DNA from 2 places in the Bradyrhizobium sp. 147 genome. Region 1 is predicted to be linked to the other one. Evidence: riboswitches for the same ligand, from Rfam matches in the RefSeq annotation. Region 1 holds a riboswitch; the other holds the start of a gene.
The links. Region 1 has a riboswitch for S-adenosylmethionine ahead of IVA87_RS30320 (homoserine O-acetyltransferase). Riboswitches for the same ligand answer to the same signal wherever they lie in the genome.
Positions count from the first base shown of each region.

Region 2: linked by a shared signal. The riboswitch ahead of IVA87_RS00925 (O-succinylhomoserine sulfhydrylase) and the one ahead of IVA87_RS30320 (homoserine O-acetyltransferase) in region 1 are both predicted to bind S-adenosylmethionine.

Region 1 is NZ_JADPKL010000125.1:107,771-114,536, reverse strand. Features, by position in the region: gene IVA87_RS30340 (DUF2125 domain-containing protein) at 1-489, shown strand, start outside; gene IVA87_RS30335 (prephenate/arogenate dehydrogenase family protein) at 599-1,534, opposite strand; gene hisC (histidinol-phosphate transaminase) at 1,531-2,628, opposite strand; gene IVA87_RS30325 (chorismate mutase) at 2,662-3,510, opposite strand; SAM riboswitch at 3,716-3,795, shown strand; gene IVA87_RS30320 (homoserine O-acetyltransferase) at 3,886-5,088, shown strand; gene metW (methionine biosynthesis protein MetW) at 5,090-5,752, shown strand; gene IVA87_RS30310 (alpha/beta hydrolase) at 5,868-6,731, opposite strand.
Region 2 is NZ_JADPKL010000005.1:44,585-51,350, reverse strand. Features, by position in the region: gene IVA87_RS00940 (OpgC domain-containing protein) at 1-1,063, shown strand, start outside; gene IVA87_RS00935 (SGNH/GDSL hydrolase family protein) at 1,063-1,842, shown strand; gene IVA87_RS00930 (SGNH/GDSL hydrolase family protein) at 1,855-2,841, shown strand; gene IVA87_RS00925 (O-succinylhomoserine sulfhydrylase) at 2,908-4,095, opposite strand; SAM riboswitch at 4,169-4,248, opposite strand; gene IVA87_RS00920 (2'-deoxycytidine 5'-triphosphate deaminase) at 4,359-5,462, shown strand; gene IVA87_RS00915 (PAS domain S-box protein) at 5,643-6,056, shown strand; gene IVA87_RS00910 (hypothetical protein) at 6,161-6,766, shown strand, end outside.

The sequences.
Region 1 (6,766 bases):
ACGCCAAAACCCTGGCCGCAGCGCTTCCGCGAGATCCAGGCCGCCGGCGGCCATATCGAGATCGTGCAGTCGCGGATCCAGCAGGGCGAGATGATCGCGGTTGCGGCCGGCACGCTCGGCCTCTCGGCCACTGGCCGGCTCGACGGCGAATTGCAGATGACGGTGACGGGCCTCGAGCGCGTGATCCCGGCGCTCGGCATCGACAAGATACTGGAGGAGGGCGTACCGCAGGCAACGCTCGACCGCGTCGCGCCCGGCGTGAAGTCGCAGGATCTCAACAATCTCTTCGGCGCGCTCGACCGCGCCGTTCCGGGGCTCGGCAAGGTCATCAAGCAGAACGCCAATGCCGGCGTCGCCGCCGGCATCAATTCGATCGGCACCGAGAGCACGCTCGAGGGCAAGAAGGCGAGAAGCTTTCCGCTGAAATTCGTCGACGGCGCCGTGCTGCTCGGTCCGGTCAAGGTCGGCCAGATCCCGCCGCTGTATTGACTCGCCGTCATTCCGGAGCATTTGCGAAGCGAATGAACCCGGAATCTCGAGCCGCAATCTCGAGATTCCGGGTTCGCGCTTCGCGCGCCCCGGAATGACGGGAGTGAAGTTACGGCTTCTTCAGCGCAGCGTGCGGCCGGCCGAAATCGGGCGCGGCCGAATCCTGGCCGATCTCGACGATGCCGCGGCGGATGGCGCGGGTGCGGGTGAAGTGGTCGAACAGAGCTTCGCCGTCGCCGCGGCGGATCGCGCGGGTGAGCTTGGCGAGGTCCTCGGTGAAGGTGCCGAGCATCTCCAGCACGGCCTCCTTGTTGGCGAGGAAGACGTCGCGCCACATCGTCGGGTCGGACGCGGCGATCCGGGTGAAATCGCGAAAGCCGCCGGCGGAGAATTTGATCACCTCGGATTCCGTCACCTGCGCCAGCTCGTCGGCCGTGCCGACGATGGTGTAGGCGATCAGATGCGGCAGATGGCTGGTGATCGCGAGCACGAGATCATGATGATCCGGCGTCATGATTTCGACCTTGGCGCCCATCGCCGCCCAGAACGCGCGCAGGCGATCGGTGGCAGCAGCATCGACGCCTTCCGGTGGCGTGAGGATGCACCAGCGGTTGATGAAGAGCTCGGCAAAGCCCGAATCCGGACCGGAATGCTCGGTGCCCGCGACCGGATGCGCCGGCACGAAATGAACGCCCTGCGGCAGATGCGGGGCCATGTCCCTGACCACCGCGCCCTTGACCGAGCCGACGTCGGAGATGATTGCACCCGGCTTGAGATGCGCGGCGATCTCCCGCGCGACCTCGCCACAGGCGCCGACGGGAATGCAGAGGATGACGAGATCGGCATCCTTCACCGCTTCCGCGTTGGTCGCCACGACGTGGTCGACGATGCCGAGCTCGGCGACCCGCGCGCGCGTCTTTTCCGAGCGCGCGGTGGTGACGATCTCACTCACCAAGCCCTGGAGCTTCGCAGCGCGCGCGATCGAGCCGCCGATCAGGCCAAAGCCGATCAGCGCGACGCGCTGGAAGTGCGCCTGCGCGCTCATTTGCCGCCCATGAAGTCGCGCAAGGCCTCGACCACGAGGCGGTTGGCCTCCTCGGTGCCGATAGTCATGCGCAGCGCATGCGGCAGGCCGTAATTCTTCAGCGCGCGCAGCACCAGGCCCCGCTCGGTGAGGAAGGCGTCGGCATCATCCGCGGTCTTGCCCTTGTCGGTCGGGAAGTGGATCAGCACGAAATTGGCGACGCTCGGCGTCACCTTCAGCCCGATCTTGCCGATCTCCTCGGTCAGCCGGTTGCGCCAGGTCTCGGTGAACTGCTTCGACATCGCCTGGTGCGCGGTGTCCTCGATCGCGGCGACCGCGGCATACATCGCCGGCGTCGACACGTTGAAGGGACCGCGGATGCGGTTGACTGCGTCGATGATGTGCTCGGGGCCGAACATCCAGCCGATGCGCAGCGCCGCAAGTCCGTGGATCTTGGAGAAGGTGTGCGTTACCACCGTGTTCTCGGTGGTGGCGACGAGCTCGATTCCCATCTCGTAATCGTTGCGCGAGACGTAGTCGCAATAGGCGGCGTCCAGCACCAGCAGCACCTGCGAGGGCAGGCCGGCGCGCAGGCGCTTGACCTCATCGAACGGCAGATAGGTGCCGGTCGGGTTGTTGGGATTGGCGAGCCAGACCAGTTTTGTCCGCGGTGTCACGGCCTCGAGGATGGCGTCGACGTCGGCGGTGAAGTTGGTTTCGGGCGCCACCACGTTCTTGGCCCCGTTCGCCATGGTCGCGATCGGGTAGACCAGGAAGCCGTGGGTGGTCGAGATCGCCTCGTCGCCCTGGCTGAGATAAGTGTGCGCGAGCAGATTGAGGATCTCATCGGAGCCGGCGCCGCAGATGATGCGGTTGGGGTCGAGGCCGAAGCTGCGGCCGATCGCTTCGCGCAGCACGCGCGAGGTGCCTTCCGGATAATCCTCCAGATGATCCGCCACGCGCTTGAACGCCTCGATCGCCTTCGGCGAGGGCCCGAACGGCGTCTCGTTGGCCGAGAGCTTGAACACCTTGCGGCCCGGCTCCGGCACCGGGCTCTTGCCGGGCGTGTAGGGCGCAATATCGAGAATGCCGGGATTCGGCACGGGGCGGGACATCTTCAACTCCGGATTGGCGGGACGGCTCGCGACTTACGATTTCGGCCCGGTCGGGGGCACCGTATAGCGCGTTGCGTGGCTGCCGACGAGGGCCGTGGAGCGCACCGAGGCCCCCGCCTCGATCAGGGCAGCCCTGATCTTGTCGATGCTGGTCGCGCTCGTGACCGAGACCAGCAGGGCGGCGCCGTCGAAGGCGGTATCGGGCACCGCCACGATTTCGGCAAGCGGCGACAGGGCGCGCGCGACCTCGGCGTTCCAGCCCGATACGCGCACGCTGAAGGTCTCGACCTCAGTCACCAGCGCGCTGTCGGCGACGCGCGAGATCGCGAACACCGGCAGTGCAGCCGGATGGTCGGCGCGCTCGACGAACGGCATCCGCGCGATGATCTTGGGCGCGCCGGTCTCTTCCAGCTCCAGCCACCACGGCGTGCGGCTCGAGGTCGCCGAGACCAGCGCCAGGTCGCCCTTCGACTTCGCCACCGCCTCGACCGCGGCCTGCGCGCTGAAATGCGCGATGTAGGGCACGGTGAAGCCGAAATGGAAGCGCGCGGAATCGCGCATCGCCGGCTCGCTCACCGAGATGTCGGCATGCACGGAGAACGGCGCCTGCACATAGGTGAAGGTCGAGATGATGACGCGCCAGATGCTCTCGACCGTGTCGAGCGGCAGGATGCCGCGATGACGCTGGACGAGGTCGCGCATCATGGCGGCCTCGCGCGCCGGCCGGAATGCGGAGCCGACCTCCTGGGTCTGCTTCACCTGGATCAGGCGGTGGATGATGTCGCCGCGCTGCATCAGGAGGCGATGCATGCCCTCGTCGATCGCGTCGATCTCCTTGCGCAATTCCTGAAGCGATGGCGGCGCGGGCGGACGTTGGGACATGACTGACAACGGCTGTTCAGAGGCGTTCCAATGCGGATCGGTCAGTGCCGTCACCGCTGCGGTCGATGTCCTGATTAGGCAGGATAGGCCGCGAAAGCAAAGAGAAATGCTAGGAGAAGCTGGGCCTTTTCAGGCGACGTATCAGGGACGAATGGGGTTAATCCGGACCGCGGCTTGACGAAGACCGCTCCAAACAGTAAGTTTTTGCCTGTTCCGTGGTCATTTGAGCCGGCCGGCTTGCAGCCACGTTAAAAAACTCGCTAAACAGGCCGGGGACGCTTCCGATCCCGGCCGAACCTATCGTTCAGGCCGGGTTTTTTATGGCCTGATGTCACTGCGGTCGTAAGTCTGATCGCAAACGAGGTCGATGCTCAGATGGGTAGCGTCAAGTCGATTCCGAGTCCCGCGATCAGCGCCGACGATCGATCGCACGAGGTAGATCATCCGAGTTCGCAGGTTGTGCATTTCGGCGCCGATCAGCCGCTGCGGCTCGATTGCGGCGTCGATCTCTCCCCGTTCCAGATCGCCTACCAGACCTATGGCGAGCTGAACGCCGATCGCTCCAACGCCATTCTGGTTTGCCATGCGCTGACCGGTGACCAGCATGTCGCCAACGTGCATCCGGTCACCGGCAAGCCCGGCTGGTGGGAGACGCTGGTCGGCCCCGGCCGTCCGCTTGATCCTCAACACTACTTCATCATCTGCTCCAACGTGATCGGCGGCTGCATGGGCTCGACCGGGCCGGCTTCGATCAATCCCGCGACGGGCAAGGTCTGGGGCCTCGATTTCCCCGTCATCACCATTCCCGACATGGTACGGGCGCAGGCGATGCTGATCGACCGGCTCGGCATCGACACGTTGTTCGCGGTGGTGGGCGGCTCGATGGGAGGCATGCAGGTGCTGCAATGGACCGCGGCCTATCCTGCCCGCGTGTACTCCGCGCTGGCGATTGCGTGCTCGACGCGGCACTCGGCGCAGAACATCGCCTTCCACGAGCTCGGCCGCCAGGCCGTGATGGCCGATCCCGATTGGCACAATGGCGGCTATGCCGACCATGGCATCCACCCGCATCGCGGCCTCGCGGTGGCACGGATGGCGGCGCACATCACCTATCTCTCAGACGCCGCGCTGCACCGAAAATTCGGCCGCCGCATGCAGGACCGTGAGCTGCCGACCTTTTCGTTTGACGCCGACTTTCAGGTCGAGTCCTATTTGCGCTATCAGGGCTCGTCCTTCGTCGAGCGCTTCGATGCCAATTCCTATCTCTATCTGACGCGCGCGATGGATTATTTCGACATCGCCGCCGATCATGGTGGCGTGCTGGCAAAGGCGTTCGTGGGCATCAAGACCCGCTTCTGCGTGGTCTCCTTCACCAGCGACTGGCTGTTCCCGACATCGGAATCGCGCGCGCTGGTGCACGCGCTGAATGCGTCGAGCGCGCGGGTGTCGTTCGCCGAAATCGAGACCGATCGCGGCCACGACGCCTTCCTGCTCGACGTCCCCGAATTCTTCGACATCTCGCGGGCCTTCCTGCAATCCGCGGGCAAGGCCCGCGGTCTCAACGGCAAAGGTGGCTAAGATGTCGGTACAGGAGGTGCTGCCGCTGAACGGCGTTGCGACGGGGCCGTCCGGTCAGTTTCGCGCCGATCATCTGCTCGTTGCCGACATGGTCAAGCCCGGCTCGAAGGTGCTCGACGTCGGCTGCGGCGAGGGCGATCTGCTCCAGCTGCTGGAAACGCGTGGCATCGACGGCCGCGGCATCGAGCTGTCGCGCGAGGGCGTCAACCGCTGCGTCGCCAAGGGGCTCGCGGTGGTGCAGGGCGATGCCGATACCGACCTCGTCAACTATCCCGACGACGCCTTCGATTACGTGATCCTGTCGCAGACGCTGCAGGCGACGCGGCAGCCGCGGGTGGTGCTGGAGAACCTGCTGCGCATCGGCCGCCGCGCCATCGTGTCGTTTCCGAATTTCGGCTTCTGGAAGATGCGGCTCCAGCTCCTGATCGGCGGCCACATGCCGCGCACGGAGAATCTGCCGGCAACCTGGTACGACACCGCCAATATCCACTTCTGCACCATCAAGGATTTTGTCGAGCTCTGCGACGAGATCAACGTCAAGATGGAGCGCTCGGTCGCGCTCGACCTCTACGGCCGCCCGGTGCCGCTGAACCTGCCCTGGTGGGTGTGGAACATGTTCGGCGAGCAGGGCGTGTTCCTGCTGAGCAGAGGCGAGGGGAAGTAGTCTCTGTCCGTCATTCCGGGGCGCGCGAAGCGCGAGCCCGGAATCCATCGTGCAACAGCGACCGCGGCCCGATGGATTCCGGGCCTGCGCCTTTCGGCGCATCCCGGAATGACAGCTAATGCGCCGCCAGCGACCTCGGATCGCGCACCGGCCAGCGGCCCGCTTCCACCAGCGTGACGAACCGCTCCACGCTCTCGTTGAATAGCGCCGGCTCTTCGAGGTTGAGGACGTGGCCCGACTTCGGAAACATCGCGAGCCCTGCGGCCGGAAGATGCTTCTTCAGGAACAGGCTCGGTCCGACGCACGGATCGTCCTCGTCGCCACAGATGATCAGCGCCGGCGTTGCAACGCCTCTGATCGCATCCGTCATAGTATAGATCGAGGGACGGCCGCCCTGGAAGCCGCGCATCGTGCGCGCCGATCCCTTGGCATCGTGGCGAGCAAGGGCAGCGTAGAAATCGGCGTGGCCGCGCGGGTCCTTCACCAGGAAGGGAATCCGGCTCGGCGCCTCGCGCGTGACCTTTGCGACCTCGGCGGAGCCGAGCGTCTCGAACTGCTCGGCGTTGGCGCGGCACTGCCTGCGCCAGGCGTCGAGATTCTCGATCTCGGAGCCCGAGCCGACGCCGGCCAGCGTCATCGACAATGCGCGCTGTGGCGCATTAAGCCCGATCTGAAGCGACGAGTAGGCCCCCATCGACAGGCCGACGAGATGGGCGCGCTCGATCCTGAGGTGATCGAGCACCGCGAGCGCGTCGGTGTAGAAATGCGTGTAGGTGTAGGCCTCGCCATCGGGCACGTCGGACGGCGTGTAGCCGCGCGCAGAATAAGTGATGCAGCGATGGCCGCGCGAGAAGTAGCGCATCTGCGGCTCCCAATTGGTGTAGTCGGCCGCGAACTCGTGCAGGAAGATGATCGGCGTACCGGCGCCGGCTTCCTCGAAATACAGACGGCAATCATCCTTCGTCACGGCGTAAGGCATGCGGTTCTCCCTGAGAGTGCTGCGGCATTGGAATG
Region 2 (6,766 bases), on a different contig from region 1:
GACGTGGTTCACCATTCGCAATTACGGCTTCAGCGACGCCACCGAGATCTTCATCTTCATCTCCGGCTATACCGCCGCCTTCGTCTACGGCCGGGCAATGCTGGAGAGCGGCGCCGTCATCGCCACGGCGCGCATCCTGCGCCGCGTCTGGCAGATCTACGTCGCCCACGTCTTCCTGTTCACGATCTTCCTCGCCGAAATCTCCTATGTGGCGACCAGCTTCGAGAACCCGCTCTACACCGAAGAGATGGGCATCATGGATTTCCTCAAGCAGCCCGACGTCACCATCGTCCAGGCGCTGCTGCTACGCTTCCGGCCCGTCAACATGGACGTGCTGCCGCTCTACATCGTGCTGATGCTGGCGCTGCCGTTGATCCTGTGGTCGATGAAGTGGAAGCCCGACGTCACGCTCGGCCTCTCGGTCGTGCTCTACGCCGTGACCTGGGAATACGACCTCTACTTCTCGGCCTATCCGAACGGCTTCTGGGCGTTCAATCCGCTGGCCTGGCAATTGCTTTTCGTCTTCGGTGCATGGTGTGCGCTCGGAGGCGCGCGGCGCATGTCGCGCATTCTGGCATCACCCGTGACGATGTGGATCTCGATCGCCTATCTCGCCGCGGCGTTCTACGTGACGCTGACCTGGTACGTGCCGCAGCTCGGCCACCTCATGCCGAAGCGGCTCGAGCAGTGGATGTATCCGATCGACAAGACCGATCTCGACGTGCTGCGCTTCACCCATTTCCTGGCGCTGGCCGCGCTCACCGTGCGCTTCCTGCCGCGGACCTGGCCGGGCCTGAAATCGCCCTGGCTGCGGCCGCTGATCCTGTGCGGGCAGCATTCGCTCGAGATCTTCTGTCTCGGCGTCTTCCTGGCTTTCGCCGGCCATTTCATCCTGGCCGAAGTTTCCGGCGGGGCAGCCATGCATGCGTTGATTAGTCTCTCCGGAATCCTGATCATGTGGGGGGTGGCGTGGGTGATTTCGTGGTACAAGCGCGTGGCTGACAAGAGCGGTGCGAAAACCAAAAACGCCGTCGGCAACGCCGATCTGGCGGGAGGGGGCTGATGAAGGCGAAGGTTCTCCTGAGCCTGATCCTGCTATGCGGTGGCCTCGCCGCGGCCACGGCGCGCGCGGGCGATGCTGCGCCTGCTGCCTCGGCCGCGCCCGCGGCCTGCGAATTGCCGTCCTATCTGCTTACCAGCGAAAGCCAGCTGCCCAAGGTCGCCGATGCCATCAAGGCCGGCAAGCCGCTCGAGATTCTGGTCATCGGAAGCCGCTCAACCACGATTCCATCCTCGGAGAGCAGCTCATATCCGGCACGCATGGAGACGATCCTCAAGGAGAAGCTGCCCGCGTCCGAAGTGGTGCACGTCTCCGTAGAAATACAGAGCAAGAAAACGGCAGGGGAGACCGCGTCCACTTTCGTTAAGCTGATGGAAGCAAAAACGCCTACTTTGGTCATCTGGCAGACCGGGACCGTGGATGCTATCCGATCCATCGATCCCGACGATTTTCGCGGCGCGGTAACAGAAGGGGTTACTGCATTGCAAAAGGCAGGGGCTGACGTCGTCTTGATGAATTTGCAGTACAGTCCGCGCACTGAAACCATGATCGCGGCGCAGCCTTTTCTCGATAATATGCGTGTGGTGGCGCAGGAGCACGACGTCCCGCTGTTCGACCGTTTCGCGATCATGCGACAGTGGAATGATCAGGGCCAGTTCGACTTGTTCAACCCGTCCCGCGGGCCTGAACTGGCGAAACAGGTCCATGATTGCCTTGGCCGGGCGTTGGCACAGTTCGTGATTGATGCTGCCCATCTGGAGCCGGCCCAGCAGCAAAATTGAGGTCTAGCGTTAATGAGTTCTCCCCGCCCTTTTTGCCTGACGTCATGGCTGGCGGTGCCCGCGGCGGCGGCGCTGCTGCTGCTGATGCCCGCTTCGCAGCCGCGCGCGCAGACGCAAGCCGCTCAGGCGACGGCCGCGCAGCCGGCTGATCCCGCTGCCGCACCGCCCTCCCAGACCACCGTCGCCGCGACGTCCCCCGAGCAGCGCGGCGTCACGGCGCGCGCCCTCGACAAGGTGAAGGAAGTCGCAAAGTCGGCCGGCGACATCTTCAGCCGCGTGCCCTGCCTGCCGCCGAAGGGCGGCCCGAAGGCGATGGGCTCGCTGCCGCGTGTCGCAAGCAAGCTCGTCGCCGGCCAGCCCGTCGTCATCGTCGCGTTCGGCTCGTCGTCCACCGCAGGATTCGGTGCGAGCTCGCCGGAGTTCAATTATCCGAACCGTCTCGCCGCACAGCTGCGCCGGCACTATCCGACCGCCGACATCACCGTCATCAATGCCGGCGTCGGTGGCGAGGATGCGCCCGAGATGATGAAGCGCCTCCAGACGCAGGTGATCGACGTGCATCCGGATCTCGTGATCTGGCAGGTCGGCACCAACGCCGTGCTGCGCAACCTCGATCCCGCCGATACCGCAAAGCTGGTCGAGGACGGCATCAGCCGCATCCAGGCCGCCGGCGGCGCCGACATCGTGCTGGTCGATCCGCAATATTCGCCGGCGGTCAACCAGCGCGCCGAGAGCGCCGGCAAGATGGTGAAGCTGCTCGGCAAGGTCGCCGAGCTCCGTCACGTTGGCATCTTCCCGCGCTTCGAGGTGATGCGCGACTGGCACGAGAAACAGGCAATCCCGGTCGAGAGCTTCGTCATCGCCGACGGCCTGCACATGAACGATTGGGGCTACGCCTGCTTCGCCCAGCTCCTCGCCGACGACATCATCCGCTCCGTCGGCCAGATCAAGCTCGGTGTGAACGTGCCCGCTGATGTGCGCACGTATCGGCCGATGTAGGGGCGAATAGGGAATGGCGAATAGCGAATGGGGTCTATTCGCCACTCACTATTCGCCATTCGCCCGTCACGCCTTCTCCAGCGCCGCGGTCAGATCCTCGATCAGATCTTCCGCATGCTCGAGGCCCGCGGAGAAGCGGATGAAGCCCTCGCTGATGCCGAGCGCGGCGCGGTCGTCCGGCTTCAGACGCTGATGCGTCGTAGTGGCCGGATGCGTGACGAGGCTCTTGGCGTCGCCGAGATTGTTCGAGATCTTCGCCAGCTTCAACTCATTGAGCACGCGAAACGCCGCCTGCTTGCCGCCCTTCACCTCGAAACCGACCAGCGTCGAGCCGCCACGCATCTGCTTCTTCACCAGCGCGGCCTGCGGATGATCGGCGCGGCCGGGATAGACCAGCCGCGAGATCTTGGGATGGCTCGCCAGCACCTCGGCAATGCGCGCTGCGGTGTCGGTCTGCGCGCGCACGCGCACGCCCAGCGTTTCCAGGCCCTTGAGCAGGACCCAGGCGTTGAACGGCGAGATCGACGGGCCGGTCTGGCGCATGAAATTGTGGATGTGCTCCGCGATGAAGGCTTCCGAGGACAGGATGATGCCGCCAAGACAGCGGCCCTGGCCGTCGATGTGCTTGGTCGCGGAATAGACCACGACGTCGGCCCCGAGCGCGAGCGGGCTCTGCCAGATCGGGGTTGCGAATACGTTGTCGACGACGAGTCGCGCACCGCCCTTGTGCGCGATCTCGGCGATCGAGGGAATGTCCAGCACATCTAACGTCGGATTGGTCGGGCTCTCCAGGAAGAACGTCTTGGTGTTCGGCTTGAGGGCGCGCTGCCATTGGTCGAGGTCGAGGCCGTCGACCAGCGTGGTCTCGATGCCGTAGCGCGGCAGCAGATCCTGCACCACATAGAGGCACGAGCCGAACAGCGCGCGCGACGCCACCACATGATCGCCCGCCTTCAGGGGCGCCAGGATCGCCGTCGTCACCGCGGCCATGCCGGTTGCCGCCGAGCGAGCGGCTTCGGCGCCTTCGAGTTCGATCATGCGGCGCTCGAACATCGCGACGGTCGGATTGGAATAGCGCGAATAGATGAAGCCGGGGTCCTCGCCCTTGAACCGCGCCTCGCACTCCTCGGCGCTGTTGTAGACGTACCCTTGCGTCAGGAACAGCGCCTCCGACGTCTCGCCATATTGCGAGCGCAGGGTGCCGGAATGGACCAGGCGGGTTTCGGGACGGTAAGTGGCAGGCGACTTCGACATAGGACCTCCGACATGACCATTCGAGCAAAAATGGTCACAAAAAAACCGGCCTGGATATCTCCACGGGCCGGGATCACAGAGGTCCCCGGCCTGTTTAGCGACTTATTTAACGTGGCTGCAAGCCGGCCGGCTCAAATCACCACGGGATAAGTGATGCTCATATTCCGCAATGCCCTTTCCGTCAAGGCGTCCATCGGATAGCCGTAAAAGGCTAGTATTTCCCGTATCTCGGGATGCGTTTGCCCCTTGATGAGGACCCCCGGTTGACGTTCACGGTCGCTGCCGATGCCAATGGTATCCTGCCTGACCGCATGATTGCGGCGATGGCAGAGGCGGGGCTGATCCTGCCCGCCTACGACTTCGTCGAAAGCCAGATCCAGCCGGCGAGCCTCGATCTGCGCCTCGGCGACATCGCCTATCGCGTCCGCGCCAGCTTCCTGCCCGGTCCCGGCGCCACCGTCGCCGAGCGCATTGACGAATTGAAGCTGCACGAGTTCAGTCTTGCCGACGGCGCGGTGCTCGAGACCAACTGCGTCTACATCGTGCCGCTGCTGGAGAGCCTCGCGCTCCCGCCGGAAATCGTCGCGGCCGCGAATCCCAAGAGCTCGACCGGCCGGCTCGACGTCTTCACCCGCGTGATCGCCGACGGGACCCGCCGCTTCGACATGATCGGCGCCGGTTATCACGGCCCGCTCTATGCCGAGATCAGCCCGAAGACGTTTCCGGTGCTGGTGCGCGAGGGCTCGCGTCTGTCGCAGGTGCGCTTCCGCACCGGTGACGCCATCCTCAATGCCGACGAACTCGATGGCTTGCATGCGACCGAGCGCCTCGTCGACATCGACGATGCCGACCTGGCCGGCGGCGTCGCCGTCTCGGTCGACCTCTCCGGCGAGAAGGCCAACGGCTTCGTCGGTTACCGCGCCAAGCGCCACACCGGCGTCGTCGACGTCGACCGTCGCTCCGGCTATGCGGTGGAAGATTTTTGGGAGCCGATGTCGGCCCGTCCCGATGGCAGCCTGATCCTCGATCCCGGCGAGTTCTACATCCTGGCCTCGAAAGAGGCCGTGCAGGTTCCGCCCGATTACGCCGCGGAGATGGTGCCGTTCGATCCCTTGGTCGGCGAATTCCGCGTGCATTATGCCGGGTTCTTCGATCCCGGCTTCGGCTATGCCGGTGCCGGCGGGCAAGGCGCGCGCGCCGTGCTGGAGGTGCGCTCGCGCGAGGTGCCCTTCATCCTCGAGCATGGCCAGATCGTCGGCCGCCTCGTCTACGAGAAGATGCTGGCGCGTCCCGATGCGATGTACGGCCAGCGCATCGGCTCGAACTACCAGGCGCAGGGGCTGAAGCTGAGCAAGCATTTCCGGTAGCGCTAGTCCCACGCTCCGCTGTCATGCCCCGGCTTGTCGGGGGCATCCAGTACTCTGCGGCGGTAGTTCGTTTCAAAAATGTCCGCCGCGGAGTACTGGATCGCCCGATCAAGTCGGGCGATGACACCGAGTATGTGTCAGGATGCGGGCCGAGATCCGGGCTACATGCGAGGTGGTGTCATGAGCAATCCATCCCAACTTGACGCGAGAATCATCGACGACGTCGCGGACGCGCTGATCTATTCGGATCGCTCCGGCACGATCACGCGCTGGAATCGGGCATCGGCCGCCTTGTTCGGTTTCTCCGCCGCGGAGGCGCTCGGCCAGAACCTCGATCTGATCATTCCCGAGCATCTGCGCGCCGCGCACTGGAAAGGCTTCGAGGCTGCGCTGGCCAGCGGCACGATGAAGCTTGCAGGCAAGCCGACATTGACCCGCGCGCTGCACAAGAGCGGGCGCAAGCTCTACATTGAGATGACCTTTGCGCTAGTACGGAATGCTGGCGCAGCCGTGCTCGGATCGGTCGCGATGGCGCGCGACGTGACGGAGCGCATTGAGCGCGAGCGCGCGGCCAAGGCTGCGCAAAATTCGTGATGCGGAATTGACGGGCCGTCGTGCAGGGCGGCCTGCATGCGTGGCATGTTGCCTGTCACCCGGTGCAGTGACACATTCGATCAAAACAATGATCGGGAGCGAACATGACCGCCATATCAGACACAGCGCAGGAAGCCCAATGGAAACGCTGGCGCGCGGTCGCCGATCTCTATCACGCCTACTTCACCGGCCTGATCCTCACCGTGGTCACGCGGCGCGGCACGGCGGATGCCGCTGAATTCGTCTTCCGCGTGTTCCGCCGCCAGCAGCAGGAGCGCTTCCTGCCTGGCTTGCAAAAGCTCGGCCTCCGTCATCTGCCGCCGGCGGTGGCTGCCGCGCAATATCACTATCTCTCCAACTGGATCGGCGGCGTGCATGTCGAATACATGTATGAGAGCGACACCAAGGCCTGGATCCGCTACCCGCCGCCGCGCTGGATCTGGAGGGGCACCGCAATCTGCGGCGTGCCCGGCGAAGTCTCTCGCGCGATGCTGCGTGGCTGGCACGCCAACAACGGCGTAGCGCTCGGCGATCTCCGCCTCGGCTTCGTCTGCACCAAGCAGAGCGTCGACGGCCAGGATGGGCTCGAAGGCTATTATCATCAATACGACCATCCGCTCGAGCTCGACCAGCGCCTGGTGTTCGCGCGGCATCTGGAGGCCCCTACGTTCGATGCGAAGACCGCGCCGGCTTTGCCGGTGACGAGCTGG